Regions from separate parts of the Enterobacter roggenkampii genome, predicted to be linked through region 4. Evidence: predicted binding sites of a transcription regulator. Region 4 holds the regulator's gene; each other region holds the start of a gene.

Region 1 (5,218 bases), 1.9 Mb from region 4:
AGCAGGCCCGCATATTCACCCTGCGCGCCGGAGTTCGGCTGCATGCAGAGCGCGTCGTAACCGGTCAGCTTCACCAGCCAGTCGGAAAGCTGGTTAATCATCACGTGATAACCTTCCGCCTGCTCCGGCGGGCAGAACGGGTGCAGCTCGGAGAATTCAGGCCAGGTGATCGGGATCATCTCTGCTGCAGCATTCAGCTTCATGGTGCAGGATCCCAGCGGGATCATCGCCTGGTTCAGCGCCAGATCCTTGCGCTCCAGAGAGTGCATGTAACGCATCATCTCGGTCTCGCTGTGGTAGCGATTGAAGACCGGGTGCGTCAGGATGGCGTCGTTACGCAGCATGCTGTCCTGAATGGAGCGGCTGTCGAGCGCAACTTCTTTGTCGAGCGCGTCAATGTCCAGACCGTGCGCGTCACCCAGCAGCACGCTGAACAGGTTCAGGATATCGTCGCGGGTGGTGCTTTCATCCAGCGTAATGCCGACGGCGTTGTGGATGTCGCTGCGCAGGTTGATCTTTGCCGCGTCCGCGCGGGCCAGCACGGCCGCTTTGTCCGCCACGTCCACGCACAGGGTATCGAAGTAGTGGGCATGGCGCAGCTTAAGACCTTTTTGCTGCAGGCCGCAGGCCAGGATATCGGCCAGGCGATGAATGCGGCTGGCAATGCGTTTCAGACCAGCCGGGCCGTGGAACACGGCGTACAGGCTGGCGATGTTAGCCAGCAGCACCTGTGAGGTACAGATATTGGAGTTCGCTTTCTCGCGGCGGATATGCTGCTCGCGGGTCTGCATCGCCATGCGCAGCGCGGTATTACCGGCAGCGTCTTTGGAGACGCCGATAATACGGCCAGGCATGGAACGTTTGAATTCATCTTTCGCGCCGAAGAACGCCGCGTGCGGGCCGCCGTAGCCCATCGGTACGCCGAAGCGCTGCGCAGAGCCGAATACGATATCCGCGCCCTGTTTGCCCGGCGCCGTCAGCAGCACCAGCGCCATAAAATCGGCGGCAACGCTCACAACCACCTTGCGGGATTTCAGCTCGGCAATCAGCGCGCCGTAGTCGTGAACTTCACCGGTGGTGCCCACCTGCTGCAGCAGCACGCCGAAGACGTCCTGGTGATCCAGCACTTTGTCAGCGTCATCGACGATCACGTCAAAGCCGAAGGTTTCCGCACGTGTGCGCACCACGTCCAGCGTCTGCGGATGCACGTCCGCCGCCACGAAGAAGCGGTTGGCATTTTTCAGCTTGCTCACGCGCTTCGCCATCGCCATCGCTTCGGCGGCGGCGGTCGCTTCATCGAGCAGAGACGCGGAGGCGATATCCATACCGGTCAGATCCAGCGTTACCTGCTGGAAGTTCAGCAGCGCTTCCAGGCGACCCTGGGACACTTCTGGCTGATACGGCGTATAGGCGGTGTACCAGCCCGGGTTTTCCAGCATGTTGCGCAGGATCACCGGCGGCAACTGCACGTTGGTGTAGCCCATGCCAATGTAAGACTTATAGCGCTTGTTCAGGCCGGCGATAGCCTTCAGCTCCGCCAGCGCGGCGAACTCCGTGGTGGCTTCCCCCACCTGAGGCGGCGTGGCTAGCTGGATGTCTTTTGGCACAATCTGGCCGATCAGTGCGTTTAATGAATCCGCGCCAACCGTCTTCAGCATCTCCTGCTGTTGCTGAGCATCCGGCCCAATGTGACGTTCAATGAAGGCGCCACGGTTTTCAAGCTGGCTTAAAGTCTGTGTCATGAGCGATGGTTCCTGAAACGTGCAGTGAATCGTAGTTATCTGTAACGCTGTTGCCCGGTGGCGCTAACGCTTACCGGGCCTACGTTGATCTCCAGGCCGGATAAGCGCAGCGCCATCCGGCACAACGTTATTCGTCTTCCAGTAGTGCTTCGTATGCGGTCGCATCCAGCAGCGCGGCAACCTGGGATTCGTCGCTGGCTTTGATCTTGAAGATCCAGCCGCCTTCATAAGGCTCGCTGTTGACCAGCTCCGGGGAGTCGCTCAGCGCGTCGTTGACTGCAACAATCTCACCGCTTACCGGTGCGTAGATGTCTGATGCCGCTTTTACGGACTCCGCCACGGCGCAGTCGTCGCCCGCGCTCACGGTCGTGCCCACGTCAGGCAGGTCAACAAACACCATGTCGCCCAGCAGCTCCTGCGCGTGCTCGGTGATCCCGACGGTGTAAGTGCCGTCCGCCTCTTTACGCAGCCACTCGTGTTCTTTGCTGTATTTCAGTTCTGCTGGCACATTGCTCATTGAAGTTCTCCTGATAAAAATAGTTAGGCGACCGGCTTACCGGCGCGAACAAAAATCGGTTTGGTCACGTTGACCGGCATTTCGCGGTTGCGGATTTGCACCACCGCCGTTTCGCCAATGCCCGCCGGCACGCGTGCCAGTGCAATACTGTAGCCCAGCGTCGGTGAGAAGGTTCCGCTGGTGATCACGCCTTCGCGAGGATTGCCGTCAGCATCGGTAAAACGTACAGGCAGCTCGCCGCGCAGTACGCCTTTTTCCTTCATCACCAGGCCAACCAGCTGTTCAGTGCCCTTCTCGCGCTGCATCTCCAGCGCTTCACGGCCAATAAAGTCACGGTCAGCCGGTTCCCACGCGATGGTCCAGCCCATGTTGGCGGCCAGCGGAGAGACGCCTTCGTCCATCTCCTGACCGTAGAGGTTCATGCCCGCTTCCAGACGCAGCGTATCGCGCGCGCCCAGGCCCGCAGGCTTCACGCCCGCCTCCACCAGCGCACGCCAGAAATCAGCGGCCTTTTCGTTCGGCATCGCAATTTCGTAGCCCGCTTCACCGGTGTAGCCGGTGGTGGCGATAAACAGATCCCCCGCCTGCACGCCGAAGAACGGCTTCATGCCTTCGGTGGCTTTACGTTGCTCATCGTTGAACAGAGACGCGGCTTTCGCCTGCGCGTTAGGCCCCTGCACGGCGATCAGCGACAGGTCATCACGGACGGTGATGTCGATGGCATACGGTTCGGCGTGTTGGGTGATCCAGGAGAGGTCTTTTTCGCGGGTGGCGGAGTTTACAACGAGGCGGAAGAAATCTTCGGTGAAGTAGTAGACGATAAGGTCATCAATCACGCCGCCCGAGGCATTCAGCATGCCGGTATAGAGCGCTTTACCCGGCGTCTTCAGTTTGGCGACGTCGTTTGCCAGCAGATAACGCAAAAACTCCCGGGTGCGGCTACCGCGCAGATCGACAATCGTCATGTGGGACACGTCGAACATACCGGCATCGGTGCGCACCGCGTGGTGCTCATCAATCTGCGAGCCGTAGTGCAGCGGCATCATCCAGCCGTGGAAGTCCACCATGCGGGCGCCGCATAACACGTGTTGTTCGTACAAAGGAGTCTGTTGAGCCATCTTGTCCTCGTTGAAAAATTCACCGTGAAACCCGGTATCGGCCCCGCGTTCGGGCACCGACGCAAACGTTCTCTTTTACCTGAACTTACCACCGAAAACGGCGGTTAACCATAAGGCAAAACAGGTCATCACATTAGCTTATGACCAAAAAACGCTGAAAAGCCTACAGAGTTATCCACTGGAAAAATGCGATTAACCCCGCACAAAATTAACAATGATCTAACAGGATTTAGCACATGGTGATATTTCGTGCGGAAAAACGGGCCGAATTTCCGTAACGAGAAAAACACGACATTAGATTATCTAATGCGAAAAATGACGTGAAATTAGAATATTTCAAACGAGGGAATTTCCCCGGCGCAGAGGCCGGGAAAAGAAAGTGTGACAGGGGTCTACATTAACGCAGCCAGTCCGGGAGGTCGTTCAGACCCATCGCCTGACGGAGGAGTTGAGGTTTAACACCCGGAAGGGTGTCAGCAAGCTTAAGGCCGATGTCGCGCAGCAATTTCTTCGCCGGATTTGACCCGGCAAACAGCTCGCGGAAGCCCTGCATGCCCGCCAGCATCATTGCCGCGCTGTGCTTGCGGCTGCGCTCGTAGCGACGCAGGTAGAGATGCTGGCCGATATCTTTGCCTTCACGATGCAGGCGACGCAGCTCTTCTACCAGCTCCGCCGCGTCCATAAAGCCAAGGTTAACCCCCTGCCCGGCCAGCGGATGAATGGTATGCGCCGCATCCCCCACCAGCGCCAGACGGTGCGCCGCAAACTGGCGCGCGTAGCGGCCGGTTAACGGGAATACCTGACGCTCGCTTTCAAGCGTGCACAGGCCAAGGCGGTTATCAAAGGCCACGCACAGCGCCTGGTTAAAGGCCTCCGGCGTCGCCTCATGCATCTGCTGGGCTTTTTCCGGCACCAGGGACCAGACAATTGAGCACAGGTGCGGATCGGCAAGCGGCAGGAACGCCAGTATGCCATCGTTGTGGAAAATCTGGCGCGCCACGCCTCCGTGCGCCTCTTCGGTACGGATCGTCGCGACCAGAGCATGATGGCGGTAATCCCAGTACGTCAGCGGGATATCGGCTTTATTACGCAGCCAGGAGTTGGCACCGTCAGCACCGACCACCAGACGCGCGGTCAGCATGTCGCCACTCTGCAGGGTGATAAACGCCTCGTTTTCGCCCCACGCCACCTGCTGGATCTGCGCAGGCGCAATCAGCGTCACGTCGCTGCACTGCTGTGCTTTCTGCCAGAGCGCGTGGTGGATCACCGCGTTTTCAACGATGTGCCCCAGATGGCTATAGCCCATGCTTTCATCGTCAAAAGCAATATGACCAAAGCTGTCTTTATCCCACACTTCCATGCCGTGATAGCAGCTGGCGCGGTAAGCCACAATATCTGCCCAGACGCCAAGGTGCGTCAGCAGCTTTTCGCTGGCCGCATTGATCGCCGAGACGCGGAGTTCCGGCGGCGCATCCGGTGCAACGGGCTGAGGCTGCTTTTGCTCCAGCACCGCCACGCGCAGGCCGCTGCCCTGTAATCCGCAGGCCAATGCCAGTCCAACCATTCCGCCGCCAACGATGGCGACATCAACATTTTGCACGGTGATAACTCCTTAACGCGCGACCCAACCCAGGGTCCGCTGCGCCAGCACGTCACGTGCCGGAATGAATAATTCCATCGCCATCAGCCCAAGGTTGCGACCCGCAACCAGCGGTGCCCAGCGATTGGCAAAAAGATGAACCAGACCATCGGTCACACCGATGGTGGCCTCTTTATCCGCCTGTCGGCGCTTCTGGTAATGACTCAGCACCGAATAGGCCCCACAGTCTTTTTGCTCGCCC
Region 2 (5,218 bases), 1.6 Mb from region 4:
TAGTCCATGGTGATCTGCTTTTGCCAGGTGTTCGCCAGGGCATCCGTCAGCGGCACCAGCGGTGAGAAGAACAGGTTAAAGCCAACCATCACCACCATCAGCCAGGCAAACTGATGGCTGACCCAGAAGCAGGCCACAAAGACCAGGGTCAGCAGAGCCAGAATGCGTACGGCCTTGATCAGTAAGGAGGGATCGCTGACGCGCGGGGCGATCAGCAGGCTGCCGAGGAAACGTGCCACCAGCCCGGCCCCCAGCAGGACACCGATGGTCTCAGGCGTCAGGCCGATACCCTTAAGCCAGACGCTCCAGAAAGGCAGAAAAATGCCGTAGCTAAAGAAATAGGTGAAATAACTGAGCGCCAGCCAGCGCGTGGAATGCAAGACCATGAATCCCTCCCGAAATCGAGGCCATAGTCTGGCGAGAATATAAAAATTAAGCAAGTAGATAGCCTGCTATAAATTAACGAAAAATTAACATCTTGTGCAGTCGTCTGGCTTATGGCAGGGAATGAAAATGTGTATTACGTTTAAATTACTCCACTTGCAGAGGTATTTCTGCCATGAACTCACTACGTTATCTCGATTTTGGTCAGTCGCGTCATCTGCTGCTGCTCATTGGCCGCATCGCGCTTGTCGTGCTGTTTATTATCTTTGGTTACCCGAAACTGACGGGGTTTAGCGGTACCGTACAGTATATGACCTCGCTGGGTACGCCGATGCCCATGCTGGCGGCCATTATTGCGGTGGTGATGGAAGTGCCTGCTGCGATCCTGATCGTGCTGGGCTTTTTCACCCGTCCTCTCGCGGTACTGTTTGTGTTCTACACCCTCGGAACGGCGGTGATTGGGCATCACTACTGGGATATGACCGGTGATGCAGTCGTACCGAATATGATTAACTTCTACAAAAACGTCAGTATTGCTGGCGCCTTTATTTTGCTGGCGATTGTCGGACCTGGCGCCATCTCCCTGGACCGGCGTTAAGCCATAAAAAAAGGCCGCATGCGCGGCCTTTTTTATTTCTGCAAAGCAGAGGAATTATGCATATACCGGGAAGCGTGCGCAGATATCCAGAACTTTACCTTTGACGCGCTCGATAACCGCTTCGTCATTGATGTTGTCCAGAACGTCACACATCCAGCCAGCCAGCTCTTTCACTTCCGCTTCTTTGAAGCCGCGGCGGGTCACGGCCGGAGAACCGATACGGATACCGGAGGTCACGAACGGGCTCTTCGGATCGTTTGGCACGCTGTTTTTGTTCACGGTGATGTTGGCGCGGCCCAGGGCAGCGTCAGCTTCTTTACCGGTCAGGTTCTTATCAACCAGATCCAGCAGGAACAGGTGGTTTTCAGTCCCGCCGGATACCACTTTGTAGCCACGGTTCAGGAACACTTCCACCATCGCTTTGGCGTTCTTAGCAACCTGCTGCTGGTAAACCTTGAACTCTGGCTCCATCGCTTCTTTCAGCGCGACCGCTTTTGCCGCGATAACGTGCATCAGCGGGCCGCCCTGCGCGCTTGGGAACACCGCGGAGTTCAGTTTTTTGTACAGCTCTTCGTCACCGCCTTTCGCCAGGATCAGGCCACCGCGTGGACCCGCCAGAGTTTTGTGGGTGGTGGTGGTCACAACGTGCGCATGCGGAACCGGGTTCGGGTAAACGCCTGCGGCAATCAGACCGGCAACGTGCGCCATGTCGACGAACAGGTACGCGCCGATGCTGTCTGCGATTTCGCGCATTTTTGCCCAGTCAACGATACCGGAGTAAGCAGAGAAGCCACCGATGATCATCTTCGGTTTGTGCTCTTTAGCCTGCTTCGCCATGTCTTCGTAGTCAATTTTACCGGACTCATCAATACCGTAAGGGATGATGTTGTACAGTTTGCCGGAGAAGTTAACCGGGGAGCCGTGAGTCAGGTGGCCGCCCTGCGCCAGGTTCATACCCAGAACGGTATCGCCCGGCTGCAGCAGCGCGGTGTAGACCGCGAAGTTAGCCTGGGAGCCAGAGTGCGGCTGGACGTTTGCATAGTCAGCGCCAAAAAGTTCTTTCGCACGATCGATAGCCAGCTGCTCAACGATATCAACGTACTCGCAACCGCCGTAATAGCGTTTGCCCGGGTAACCTTCAGCGTATTTGTTGGTCAGCTGAGAACCCTGCGCCTGCATCACGCGCGGGCTGGTGTAGTTTTCGGAGGCGATCAGTTCGATGTGCTCTTCCTGACGTACTTTTTCCTGCTCCATAGCCTGCCACAGTTCGGCATCATAATCGGCAATGTTCATTTCACGCTTTAACATCCGCATCTCCTGACTCAGCTAACAAGTAAATTTTGGCCTGAAAAGGCAGTCCTGTTGGACGACGGGCAACAGTATAACTGATTAGTTCTGTGATAACAGGTCTTGACAAACGATTTTACGCAAACGTTTTCCTACCCGCCACGCAAGGGTTTGAGGAATAAAGCGCTCGCCCTTTCCAGCGGATTTCTTTTCAGGTTTGTGATGCATATTTTTCATCTTGCAAAGAACCATTTACAACGCAGGGGTATTTTTTATAAGATGCATTTAAAATACATCATTAAAGTAACATCAGAAGGACGCGCTCATGCTCGACGCTCAAACCATCGCTACCGTAAAAGCCACTATTCCCCTGCTGGTGGAAACCGGCCCTAAACTCACCGCCCATTTCTACGACCGCATGTTCACGCACAACCCGGAGCTCAAAGAGATTTTCAACATGAGCAACCAGCGTAACGGCGATCAGCGTGAAGCGCTGTTCAACGCCATCGCGGCTTACGCCAGCAATATTGAAAACCTGGCTGCGCTGCTGCCCGCGGTGGAAAAAATCGCGCAGAAACATACCAGCTTCCAGATCCAACCCGAGCAGTACAACATCGTCGGCACTCACCTGCTGGCGACGCTGGACGAAATGTTCAGCCCGGGTCAGGAGGTGCTGGACGCGTGGGGTAAAGCCTACGGGGTGCTGGCAAACGTGTTTATCAACCGTGAAGCACAGATTTACAGCGAAAACGCCAGCAAGAACGGCGGCTGGGAAGGTACCCGCGCATTCCGCATCGTTGAGAAAACGCCGCGCAGCGCGTTAATCACCAGCTTCGAGTTTGAGCCGGTGGACGGTAAACCGGTGGCCGATTACCAGCCAGGGCAGTATCTGGGCGTGTGGCTGAAGCCTGAAGGTTTCCCGCATCAGGAGATCCGCCAGTATTCTCTTACCCGCAAGCCAAACGGTAAAGGCTACCGCATTGCGGTGAAGCGTGAGGACGGCGGTCAGGTTTCCAGCTGGCTGCACAACGAAGCGAACGTGGGCGACGTGGTCCATCTGGCCGCGCCAGCGGGCGACTTCTTTATGGCCGTTGAAGCCCATACGCCGGTCACGCTGATCTCTGCGGGCGTCGGCCAGACGCCGATGCTGGCCATGCTTGATACGCTGGCAAAATCACACCACGGTGCACAGGTTAACTGGTTCCATGCCGCCGAAAACGGCGACGTGCACGCCTTTGCGGATGAGGTGAAAACGCTCGGGGCCTCCCTGCCGCGTTTCACCGCGCATACCTGGTATCGCCTGCCGACGGATGCAGACCGCGCAGCTGCCCGCTTTGACAGCGAAGGTCTGATGAATTTAAGCCAGATGGAAGGGGCGTTTAGCGCGCCGGACATGCAGTTCTACGTCTGCGGGCCGGTGGCGTTTATGCAGTATGCCGCGCAGCAGCTGGTGGGGCTGGGCGTGAACAAAGACAGCATTCATTACGAGTGCTTCGGCCCGCATAAGGTGCTGTAATCGCCCGGCGGCGCTTCGCTTGCGCGGGCCTACGAAGAGTTTTGTAGGCCGGGTAAGCGCAGCGCCACCCGGCAAGAACGTTAAATCGCGGCGTCGTCTTCTTCGCCGGTACGGATACGGATCACGCGCGCCACGTCAAAGACGAAGATTTTACCATCGCCAATCTTGCCGGTCTGCGCCGTGCGGATAATGGTGTCCACACAGGTATCGACGATATCGTCGCTGACCACGATTTCAATTTTCACTTTCGGCAGAAAGTCGACCATGTACTCTGCGCCACGGTAAAGCTCGGTGTGACCTTTCTGACGACCAAAACCTTTCACTTCCGTCACGGTCATCCCGGTGATGCCGACTTCCGCCAGCGCTTCACGCACATCATCCAGTTTGAAAGGTTTAATAATCGCATCAATCTTTTTCATGGTAGGTCCTTAAACTCTTGCCTGTAAGCTGCCTCGTAATCGATTGCTCACAGTACCATATTCAGGCAAATTTTGCGGTACTACTCTTTAAAATCGTTTGCTTCGAGCTCGTGGCGCGAGAGCAGCTTGTAAAACTCGGTGCGGTTGCGCCCGGCCATCCGCGCCGCGTGGGTCACGTTGCCTTTGGTGATCTGCAATAGCTTGCGCAGATAGTTCAGCTCGAACTGGTTACGCGCTTCGGCAAACGTCGGCAAGGCCGTGTTTTCCCCTTCCAGCGCCTGCTCCACCAGCGCGTCGCTGATGACCGGTGAGGAGGTCAGCGCCACGCACTGCTCAATCACGTTGACCAGCTGACGGACGTTACCCGGCCAGCTTGCGGCCATCAGCCGCTTCATCGCATCGGTGGAAAACGCGCGCACGAACGGTTTATGGCGATCGGCCGCCTGGCGCAAAAGATGGTTCGCCAGCAGCGGGATGTCTTCCGCACGTTCGGCCAGCGCCGGGATCTTCAGGTTGACCACGTTCAGGCGGTAGTAGAGATCTTCGCGGAACTCGTTGCGGGCCATCACTTTTGGCAGATCGCGGTGGGTAGCGGAGATAATTCGCACGTTAATATCGATATCGCGGTTGCTGCCCAGCGGGCGCACTTTGCGCTCCTGCAGCACGCGCAGCAGCTTGACCTGCAGCGGCGCGGGCATGTCGCCAATCTCGTCCAGGAACAGCGTGCCGCCTTCCGCCGCCTGGAACAACCCTTCACGGCTGCTTACCGCACCGGTGAATGCGCCGCGGGCATGACCAAACAGTTCGGATTCAAGCAGCTGCTCCGGGAGCGCGCCGCAGTTAATCGCAATAAAGGCGTTCTTGCTGCGCGGGCTGGCGTTATGAATTGCCTGCGCGAGGATCTCTTTCCCGGTTCCGCTCTGGCCGTTGATGAGCACGCTGACGTCCGACTGCGCCACCATCCTCGCCTGTTCCAGCAGACGCAGCATCACGGGGCTGCGCGTGACGATAGAT
Region 3 (5,218 bases), 1.6 Mb from region 4:
GCCAATGAGCCTGCTGCTGTGGGGATGTACGTTTGGGCACAGCGAAGCGCGCCTCAAACAGCTCGAGCAGGATTTTGCGCAGTGGTTCCGCGGCCACGTTGCCGCGTTCCCGGTGGTGCAGGCGCGCCTGACCGGCTATCTCGACGCGAACGATGCCGACATCTGGCTGATTACCGGCTCCCCGCAGACGCTGGTGGAGCAGGTCTACTTTGATACCCCCTGGCTACCGCGCGTGAATCTTATCGCCACGCAAATTGCCCGCGGCTACGGCGGTTGGGTGCTGACGATGCGCTGCCTGGGGCATGAAAAAGTGGTCCAGCTGGAAAAACGTATCGGCACGCCACTGCGCCTGTACAGCGGCTACAGCGACAGCAAGCAGGACAACCCGCTGCTCTATTTTTGCCAGCACCGCTGGCGCGTCACGCCATCAGGTGAACTTCAGCAACTCGAATAGTCTTATCCATAAGGGGTGTGTATAATGCCGCCCGCTTTTCGACTGGAGTATCAACCGTTGTCCAACCCTGAATTCTCACATGAATACTGGATGCGCCACGCGCTAACGCTCGCTCAGCGTGCCTGGGACGAGGGCGAAGTGCCCGTGGGCGCCGTGCTGGTCCACAATAACCAGGTGATTGGTGAAGGGTGGAACCGCCCCATTGGCCGCCACGATCCGACGGCGCACGCCGAAATCATGGCGCTTCGTCAGGGCGGTCTGGTGCTGCAAAACTATCGCCTGCTTGATACCACGCTGTATGTGACGCTGGAGCCCTGCGTAATGTGCTCCGGGGCGATGGTGCACAGCCGGATCGGAACTCTGGTCTTCGGTGCGCGGGATGAAAAAACCGGTGCGGCCGGTTCGCTGATGGACGTGCTGGGTCACCCAGGGATGAACCACCAGGTGAAGACTATCGGCGGGGTGCTTGCACCAGAGTGTTCGGGGCTATTAAGCGATTTCTTTCGAATGCGCCGTCAGCAGAAAAAGCAGCAAAAGGCAGAATTGAAGCCGACGGACGGTTAAGCTCGTCCGGCGCCACGACAGGGTAGCTTTGGGCCAGCCGTTTGGCCTCTGTCGCCTCTTTCTCTTTCTCCAGCAGATAACCGACCAGGCTAATCTGATATTTACGGATATTTTCCACGTAGGCGTAGGCTTCATGCCCGCGCGCGTAGCCGTACGTCAGCTTGTTATACCATGGCTTCTGGCTAAGCAGCGGCAGGCGCTGCTTTACGTCTGACCAGCTGTCCGGGTTGCCTTTCGTTTTGGCCGTCAGCGCTCGCGCATCCAGCATATGCGCATAGCCCATATTGTAGGCCGCCAGCGCGAACCAGATCCGCTCCTCTTCCGGCACCGTTTCCGGGACTTTGGCCATCATATCCTGCAGGTAGCGCGCGCCGCCGCTGATGCTCTGTTCCGCATCGGTACGGTCATTGACGCCCAGGCTCAGCGCGGTATTTTTGGTTAACATCATCAAACCACGTACACCAGTCGGAGACGTGGCCTGGGTATCCCAGTGGGATTCCTGATAAGAAATAGCCGCCAGCAGTTTCCAGTCAATTTCCTGGGCGTATTTTTCGAACAGCGGCTGCAGGTCCGGCAGGACGCTGTCTACCGCACGCAGGAAGCTGCGGGTGTCAACGTAGTCAAAGTCATCACCATGCCCGAGGTACTTCTCCTCCAGGCGCGCCAGCGTACCGTCTTCATTCATGGTGTTGAAGAAATCGAGCATCGCGGCAGAGAGGGTCTGATCGTCATCGAGCTGAGTAAACCAGGTCACAGGCTGCTCGTCGGTGACGTCCAGCGCCACGGCGATTTCAGGATGCACCCGCTGGAACAGGCTGATCGCGACCGAATCGGCGATAGTGTAGGGGACTTTCTGATCTTTTACCTGGTCCAGCAGCTCCGTCGTGCCGAGTTTCGCATCCACCGTCCAGCTCAGGTCCGGATATTTCTTCTCCTTGAGCTCGCGCAGATCGTCAATTACCACGTGACCGGGGGCAATCGTCAGCTGCCGATCGTTAATCGACGCCAGCGAGCGCGGGCGCAGGCTCCCGACGCGATAAACCAGCTGCTGCGAAACGGAGTAGTAGGTCGGGCCCGGCTGATAGTTTTTGCTGCGCTCGCTGTTATACACCAGCCCGGCGGCCAGCATATCGGCATCGTCGTTATCGAGGTCGTCAAACAGCTGGTTGATATTCTGGCGGACGGTGATTTTTAGCTTCACGCCAAGATAATCGGCGAACTGCTGTGCCAGTTCATAATCCAGCCCAATGATTTTGCCGTTGATGTCGCTGTAAATCAGCGGAGAGTTGAGGGTACTGACGCGCAATTCCCCCCGCTCCTGAATGGCGGCGATACGGTTTTCGGCTTTGCCGATCCAGGGGATGGAAGGCCAGAGGGCCACTGCCAACAGCAACGTTACAATGCCGATGAGCAGATAATTAATCTTTAATTTTTTCAATTAGTTAATTCTCTGCGACGCCGGTTGCCTCAGTCTGCTGTAGCCATGTTAACAATAAGGTTTGCCATTGAATGAGCGGCATTTTGCGTAAACTTGCGCCACTTGGCAACCAATTAGAGAGACAGGTCACATCTATTGTTAAATCTCTTTGCCAATTTTATTTCGACGCAAACGGTTTCGTCGGCGCTCAGGATTCTCTATAATGACGCCCGTTTTCCCCCCTTGCGCACACTGTAAGCGCCCCGGCGCTTCGAAGACGAGAGACTTATGATGGAAATTCTGCGTGGTTCGCCTGCACTGTCTGCCTTCCGTATTACCAAACTGCTGGCACGTTTTCAGGCGGCCGACCTTCCGGTAAGCAATATTTACGCTGAGTATGTCCATTTTGCTGACCTGAATGCCCCCCTGAATGCAGAGGAGCGCGTACAGCTGGAACGCCTGCTCAAGTATGGCCCAAGCCTCAGCAGCCATACGCCAACCGGCAAACTGATCCTTGCGACGCCGCGTCCGGGCACCATCTCCCCCTGGTCTTCCAAAGCCACCGACATCGCCCACAACTGTGGCCTGAGCCAGATTAACCGTCTGGAGCGCGGCGTAGCGTACTACGTGGAAGCCTCTACCCTGAGCGACGCGCAGTGGGAGGCGGTTGCGGCTGAACTGCACGACCGCATGATGGAGAGCGTATTTGCCTCTCTTGATGACGCGCAGAAGCTTTTCTCCCACCATCAGCCTGCGCCGGTACAGAGCGTGGACCTGCTGGGGCAGGGCCGTCAGGCGCTGATTGACGCCAACCTGCGTCTTGGCCTGGCGCTGGCAGAAGACGAAATCGACTACCTGCAGGATGCGTTCGTTAAGCTCAACCGTAACCCGAACGACATTGAACTCTACATGTTCGCGCAGGCGAACTCGGAGCACTGCCGCCACAAGATTTTCAATGCCGACTGGATTATTGACGGCGAACAGCAGCCAAAGTCGCTGTTCAAAATGATCAAAAATACCATGGAGCAAACCCCTGACCACGTGCTGTCTGCCTATAAAGACAACGCCGCGGTGATGGAAGGTTCTGAGGTGGGCCGCTTCTTCGCCGATCGCGAAGCAGGGCGCTATGACTTCCATCAGGAGCCCGCGCATATCCTGATGAAGGTTGAAACCCACAACCACCCGACCGCGATCTCCCCGTGGCCGGGTGCGGCGACCGGCTCCGGCGGTGAAATCCGTGACGAAGGGGCGACCGGTCGTGGTGCAAAACCAAAAGCGGGTCTGGTCGGTTTCTCCGTCTCCAACTTGCGTATCCCGGGCTTTGAACAGCCGTGGGAAGAAGATTTCGGCAAGCCGGAGCGCATCGTGACCGCGCTGGATATCATGACCGAAGGCCCGCTGGGCGGCGCGGCGTTTAACAACGAATTTGGTCGTCCGGCGCTGAACGGTTACTTCCGTACCTATGAAGAGAAAGTGGACAGCCACAACGGCGAAGAGCTGCGCGGCTACCACAAACCGATCATGCTGGCGGGCGGGATCGGCAACATCCGTGCCGATCACGTGCAGAAAGGCGAGATCGTCGTCGGCGCGAAGCTGATCGTGCTCGGCGGCCCGGCAATGAACATCGGTCTGGGCGGCGGTGCGGCCTCGTCTATGGCCTCCGGCCAGTCTGATGCGGATCTCGACTTCGCGTCCGTGCAGCGTGACAACCCGGAGATGGAGCGTCGCTGTCAGGAAGTGATCGACCGCTGCTGGCAGCTGGGCGATGCTAACCCGATCCTCTTCATCCATGATGTCGGCGCGGGCGGTCTGTCCAACGCCATGCCGGAGCTGGTGAGCGACGGCGGCCGCGGTGGCCGTTTCAACCTGCGCGACATCCTGAGCGATGAGCCTGGCATGAGCCCGCTGGAAATCTGGTGTAACGAATCCCAGGAGCGCTACGTGCTGGCCGTTGCGGCGGATCAGCTGCCGCTGTTTGACGAGCTGTGCCGCCGCGAGCGCGCGCCGTATGCCGTCATCGGTGAAGCGACCGAAGAGCAGCACCTGACTCTGAGCGACACCCATTTCGACAACCAGCCGATCGATCTGCCGCTCGACGTCCTGCTCGGTAAAACGCCGAAGATGACCCGCGACGTGCAGACCCGTAAAGCGGCGGGCAAAGCGCTGGATCGCCAGGGCATTACCGTAGCTGAAGCCGTTAATCGCGTGCTGCACCTGCCAGCTGTGGCGGAGAAAACCTTCCTGGTGACCATCGGCGACCGTACCGTGACCGGTATGGTATCCCGTGACCAGATGGTCGGCCCGTGGCAGATCCCGGTGGCGAACTGCGCCGTGACCACCGCGAGCCTCGACAGCTACTACGGCGAAGCGATGGCGCTGGGTGAACGCACCCCGGTCGCGCTGCTGGACTTCGCGGCCTCTGCCCGTCTGGCCGTCGGTGAAGCGCTGACCAACATCGCCGCGACGCAGATTGGCGATATCAAACGTATTAAGCTCTCCGCAAACTGGATGGCCGCTGCCGGTCACCCAGGCGAAGACGCGGGCCTGTATGAAGCCGTGAAGGCGGTGGGTGAGGAGCTGTGTCCTGCCCTCGGCCTGACCATTCCGGTGGGCAAAGACTCCATGTCGATGAAAACCCGCTGGCAGGAAGGCAACGAGCAGCGCGAGATGACCTCTCCGCTGTCGCTGGTGATCACCGCGTTTGCCCGCGTGGAAGACGTGCGTCACACCGTTACGCCGCAGCTGGTGACCGAAGATAACGCCCTGCTGCTGATTGACCTGGG
Region 4 (5,218 bases):
GCCGCCGCACCGAGCGCATTGCCCAGGTTAAAGGCGCCAATATTAACCGAGGATGAGAGGCCCGGCGCTTCATGCGCGACACGCATCACGCGCATCTGCAGCGGTGGCACCACCGCGAACGTTGCAGCCCCCCAGACGACCATTGCGATCGCGGCACCAAACTCGTTGCGCGCCAGCCACGGAATGGCGATCATGATAACAATCAGCAGGGTTAAGAAGCCCTTCAGCGTTCCGCTCACGGAACGGTCGGCAAATTTCCCGCCGAGATAGTTGCCAATCGAGAAGCCCACGCCAATCAGCACCAGCATCGCGGTAACGAAGAGAGGCGTTGCGTGGGTGATATCGTGCAACACCGGTGAAATATAGGTGTAGAGGGTAAACATCGCCCCTGCCCCCAGCACGGTGGTCAGCAGCGCGGAGAGCACCTGCGGGCGCATCAGCACCGCCAGCTCCTTACGCACTTCCGGACGTTCTCCGGCGCTGCCCTTTGGCAGGGAGAAGAACAAGGCCACCATCGCGACCACGCCCAGTCCGGCCGTCGCCAGGAAGGACATCCGCCAGCCAATGACCTCGCCCAGCCAGGTTGCCGCAGGAACGCCGCCGATGTTAGCGATGGTCAGGCCCATAAACATGGTGGCTACGGCGCTGGCCTGCTTGTGTTTCGGCACCACGCTTGCCGCCACAACCGACCCCAGCCCAAAGAACGCGCCGTGGTTAAGGCTGGTCAGAATACGCGAAAGCATCAACGTGGTGTAGTCCGGCGAAATGGCCGAAAGCACGTTGCCGAGGGTGAAAATCGCCATCAGGAAAATCAGCGCATTGCGGCGCGCGCGGTGTGAAAGAAGAAGCGTCATCAGCGGCGCCCCCACCATCACGCCAATGGCGTAGGCGCTGATTAACATGCCGGCCGCAGGGATCGAGACGTCCACGCCGCGGGCGATAACGGGCAGTAACCCCATCGGGGAAAATTCAGTGGTGCCAATCCCAAAAGCGCCAATCGCCAGGGCCAGCAGGGGAAAATTGATTTTCATGCGTCAACTCCGGATGCCGTGTCATGTGGTGACACAGAACAAAGAAGCGGAAAGCATGACATCAATCACAAAAAATGAGAAGTTAACAAAATGGCAAAAGATTTTTGCCTTAGGAGTAACAATCGGGGGAGCGGGAGGGAGAAGGCTCTCCCTCCGCGTAAATCAGTGCAGCGCGGCCGTCAGACCCGCCGCGACAATCAGAGCCAGCACAACCACGGTGGTGAACAGCGAAAACTTCAGATCGGAACTCATCAATTTTTCTCCTTTTAATCCCCCCACGAAAAGTGAGCCTGCTCATTTTTGCATAATTTACGTCAAAAATCTTCCTGGATTTAGGCTGATAAACACTTTACCTCTTCCCCTTTTCATCAAGATAGGACAAAATTCCACGCTAAATTTATTAGCGTACCGGCCATTGACCCCCTCCTGACGTCCCGTGTCGTTTTCCCGGCGTGCCGCAATTCAAGATTGCGTGATAAGGGTGAGAGAAGGCAAACGTTTACCTTCAAGTTTTTCAGGAGTTTAGGATATGGTCTGGAGTGACATTTAATGGCAACAATTAAAGACGTAGCAAAACGCGCAAACGTTTCCACTACAACCGTATCACATGTAATTAACAAAACCCGCTTCGTGGCGGAAGAGACGCGCAACGCCGTCTGGGCAGCGATCAAAGAGCTGCACTATTCGCCAAGTGCGGTTGCGCGCAGCCTCAAGGTTAATCACACCAAATCCATTGGATTGCTGGCGACCAGCAGTGAAGCGGCCTATTTTGCCGAGATCATTGAAGCGGTAGAGAAGAACTGCTTCCAGAAAGGCTATACCCTGATTCTGGGCAACGCGTGGAACAGCATAGAAAAACAGCGCGCCTACCTGTCGATGATGGCGCAAAAGCGCGTCGATGGCCTGCTGGTCATGTGTTCCGAGTACCCGGAATCCGTGCTGTCGATGCTGGAAGAGTATCGCCATATCCCCATGGTGGTCATGGACTGGGGTGAAGCGCGCGCGGACTTCACCGACTCCGTCATCGACAACGCCTTCGAAGGCGGTTACATGGCGGGTCGTTACCTGATCGAACGCGGTCACCGCGAGATTGGCGTGATCCCCGGTCCTCTGGAGCGTAACACCGGCGCGGGCCGTCTGGCCGGTTTTATGAAAGCGATGGAAGAAGCGCTCATCACCGTGCCGGAAAACTGGATCGTGCAGGGCGACTTTGAGCCGGAATCAGGCTACCGCGCGATGCAGCAGATCGTTTCCCAGCAGCACCGCCCGACCGCCGTTTTCTGCGGCGGTGACATCATGGCCATGGGCGCACTCTGCGCCGCCGATGAGCTGGGTCTGCGCGTACCGCAGGATATTTCCGTGATCGGGTATGACAACGTGCGTAACGCGCGCTTCTTCACCCCGGCGCTGACAACCATTCACCAGCCAAAAGATTCGCTGGGCGAAACGGCCTTCAATATGCTGTTGGACAGGATCGTCAACAAGCGCGAAGAGTCGCAGTCCATTGAAGTTCACCCGCGCCTGATTGAACGCCGTTCCGTTGCGGACGGTCCGTTCCGCGACTACCGTCGTTAATCCCTTTACGGGGCCAGCTACGCTGGCTCCCGTAACCATTCCCGGTTTAGGGTTTCGCTGTCTCCCAGATAATCCAGCAGCCAGGCCATGGCGGGCGAGACATCATTTTGTTGCCAGGTCAGGCAGCAGGCCGCGTCCGGGAACGGATTCTCCAGCGTCAGTTCAACCCATTCTCCGGTATCGATGCGCGGACGCGCAAAATGAGCGGGCACCATCGCGACGCACAGCCCGGCGCTGAGGCACGTCGCCGATGATTCCCAGTCAGGAGCCACCACCCGCCGCTGGTTATCCAGAAGCCAGGTGATACGCTTGGGCAATGAACGCGACGTATCCTCCAGCACCAGAGACGGCCAGTTGCGCAGCGTATCGTCGCTCAGCGGACCTTCCATCGCTGCCAGAGGATGATCGCTGGCCACCACGCATTTCCAGCTCAGCATCCCCATGTCGCGAAAGGCGTAACGTCCCCCGACCGGGATCGCCTGCGTCGCGCCAATCGCCATCTCCGCCCTGCCGTCCGCCAGCGCATCCCAGACGCCGTTGAACACCTCCTGCGAGACCCGTAGCTCGACGTCAGAGAAATGACGATAGAAATCCACGATCATTTGTCGGGTGCGTTCCGGCTTCACGATGTTATCTACCGCGATGGCGAGATGCCCCCGCCAGCCGTTGGCGATCTGCTGACACTGTTCGCGGGTGATCTGCATTTTTTTGATAACAGAACGCCCTTCTTTCAAAAACCATGCACCGGCGGGCGTTAATTCCACGTCGCGATGCCGCCGTTCAAACAGCGGAACCGCCAGCCACTCCTCAAGCTGACGCACCGTGTAGCTGATGGCCGAAGGGACGCGGTGCAACTCCTGCGCTGCACCGCTAAAGCTGCCGTTACGCGCAACAGCATCGACCACTTCAAGAGAATAATCTGACCACATTTTCTGCCTGCAAAAAATTTGAATGCACCCGCCAAATATTAGCGTTTCACAAGCCGCTTTGCACTCCCTACACTCTGCGCCAACGTATACCTGCCTCCTCAGGAGAATAAAAGAATGCAACCCAGGAAAGGATTTTTAGTCTGGCTCGGCGGCTTAAGCGTGCTGGGCTTTTTGGCCACCGACATGTACCTGCCCGCGTTTGCCGCAATGCAGGAAGACCTGCAAACCCCTGCGGCGGCCATCAGCGCCAGCCTGAGCCTGTTCCTTGCCGGTTTTGCTTTCGCACAGCTGCTCTGGGGACCGCTCTCAGATCGCTTCGGCCGTAAACCGGTGCTGCTGCTGGGTCTGGCCATTTTTGCCGTGGGCTGCCTGGGGATGCTGTGGGTGCGCGATGCTACCTGGCTGCTGGTGCTGCGCTTCGTTCAGGCCGTGGGCGTCTGTGCTGCGGCGGTGACCTGGCAGGCGCTGGTGACCGACTACTATCCGGCTAACCGCACAAACCGTATTTTCGCCACCATTATGCCGCTGGTGGGTCTTTCCCCTGCCCTGGCTCCGCTGCTGGGCAGCTGGATCCTCGCGCACTTTGACTGGCAGGCCATTTTTGCCACGCTGTTTGCCATCACGCTGGTGCTGATGCTGCCGGTGTTTGCCCTTAAGCCCGCGCATAAAAAAGAGGCGCATGCCGACGCGACGCCGATTACCTTCACCTCCCTGCTGAGCGCCAAAGCGTATCGCGGGAATGTCCTGATTTATGCCGCCTGTTCGGCCAGCTTCTTCGCGTGGCTCACCGGCTCGCCGTTTATTCTGCACGATATGGGCTACAGCCCGGCGGCCATCGGGCTGAGCTATGTTCCGCAGACCATCGCGTTCCTGGTGGGCGGGTACGGCTGCCGCGCGGCGCTGCAAAAATGGGAAGGTCAGCAGATGCTGCCTTGGCTGCTGGTGCTCTATGCGCTGAGCGTCATCGGTACCTGGGCCGTCGGGTTTATTCCGGGCGCGGGCCTGGCTGAAATTTTGATCCCCTTCTGCGTGATGGCCGTGGCGAACGGAGCGATCTACCCGATCGTGGTGGCACAGGCGTTACGTCCGTTCCCGCAGGCGACAGGCCGCGCCGCCGCGCTGCAAAATACCCTGCAGCTGGGTCTGTGCTTCCTCGCAAGTCTGGTGGTCTCCGCGCTGATTGCCACGCCGCTGTTGACCACCACCAGCGTGATGCTGTTCACCGTAGCGCTGGCGGTATTGGGTTTCCGCATGCAGGCGTCCGCGCAGCGCGAGCAGGATAACGGCGCGCAGGTGGAAACTTCGCATGCCTGATTGCGCCAGAAATCATGTTACATTTCAGTGATTAGGTTGCTAACAATTTTCTATTGAATCACCAAATTTTGAGGCCTATACTAAATTTGGTTCGATTAAATACGATAAATATTAAGTGTTAACGGGAGCCGGAGTGCTCCCGTTTTACCATGGAAGGCATTTCGGCAAGGGTTATCTCCCTTCCTCTGTTCTACGTCGGATACTAGCCTCGCGGTATTTACCGTGAGATTTCTCACAAACCAAAAAAAGCGTCTACGCTGTTTGAAGGTTCTGATCACATCAGGGTGATGGAGAAGCTATGAGTTCATCGTGTATAGAAGAAGTCAGCGTTCCGGACGACAACTGGTCCCGGATCGTCAGTGAACTGTT

What was found. Region 4 encodes PurR, which represses purine synthesis genes. Its sites were predicted from a motif close to CANGCAAACGTTTGCNTG; they were not measured.
Region 1: the regulator PurR is predicted to act here: its motif matches at 3,436-3,453, upstream of gcvT (glycine cleavage system aminomethyltransferase GcvT).
Region 2: the regulator PurR is predicted to act here: its motif matches at 2,407-2,424, upstream of glyA (serine hydroxymethyltransferase).
Region 3: the regulator PurR is predicted to act here: its motif matches at 2,621-2,638, upstream of purL (phosphoribosylformylglycinamidine synthase).

The regions. Positions count from the first base shown of each region.
Region 1 is NZ_CP017184.1:3,868,517-3,873,734, forward strand. Features, by position in the region: gene gcvP (aminomethyl-transferring glycine dehydrogenase) at 1-1,742, opposite strand, end outside; gene gcvH (glycine cleavage system protein GcvH) at 1,870-2,259, opposite strand; gene gcvT (glycine cleavage system aminomethyltransferase GcvT) at 2,283-3,377, opposite strand; gene ubiI (FAD-dependent 2-octaprenylphenol hydroxylase) at 3,775-4,977, opposite strand; gene ubiH (2-octaprenyl-6-methoxyphenyl hydroxylase) at 4,990-5,218, opposite strand, start outside.
Region 2 is NZ_CP017184.1:3,518,643-3,523,860, forward strand. Features, by position in the region: gene BFV67_RS16480 (3-phenylpropionate MFS transporter) at 1-386, opposite strand, end outside; gene BFV67_RS16485 (DoxX family protein) at 560-982, shown strand; gene glyA (serine hydroxymethyltransferase) at 1,037-2,290, opposite strand; gene hmpA (NO-inducible flavohemoprotein) at 2,595-3,785, shown strand; gene glnB (nitrogen regulatory protein P-II) at 3,866-4,204, opposite strand; gene glrR (two-component system response regulator GlrR) at 4,285-5,218, opposite strand, start outside.
Region 3 is NZ_CP017184.1:3,528,343-3,533,560, reverse strand. Features, by position in the region: gene yfhb (phosphatidylglycerophosphatase C) at 1-454, shown strand, start outside; gene tadA (tRNA adenosine(34) deaminase TadA) at 479-1,018, shown strand; gene mltF (membrane-bound lytic murein transglycosylase MltF) at 906-2,456, opposite strand; gene purL (phosphoribosylformylglycinamidine synthase) at 2,724-5,218, shown strand, end outside.
Region 4 is NZ_CP017184.1:1,924,835-1,930,052, reverse strand. Features, by position in the region: gene BFV67_RS09040 (MFS transporter) at 1-1,031, opposite strand, end outside; gene cydH (cytochrome bd-I oxidase subunit CydH) at 1,194-1,283, opposite strand; gene purR (HTH-type transcriptional repressor PurR) at 1,581-2,606, shown strand; gene punR (DNA-binding transcriptional activator PunR) at 2,624-3,535, opposite strand; gene punC (purine nucleoside transporter PunC) at 3,650-4,849, shown strand; gene cfa (cyclopropane fatty acyl phospholipid synthase) at 5,148-5,218, shown strand, end outside.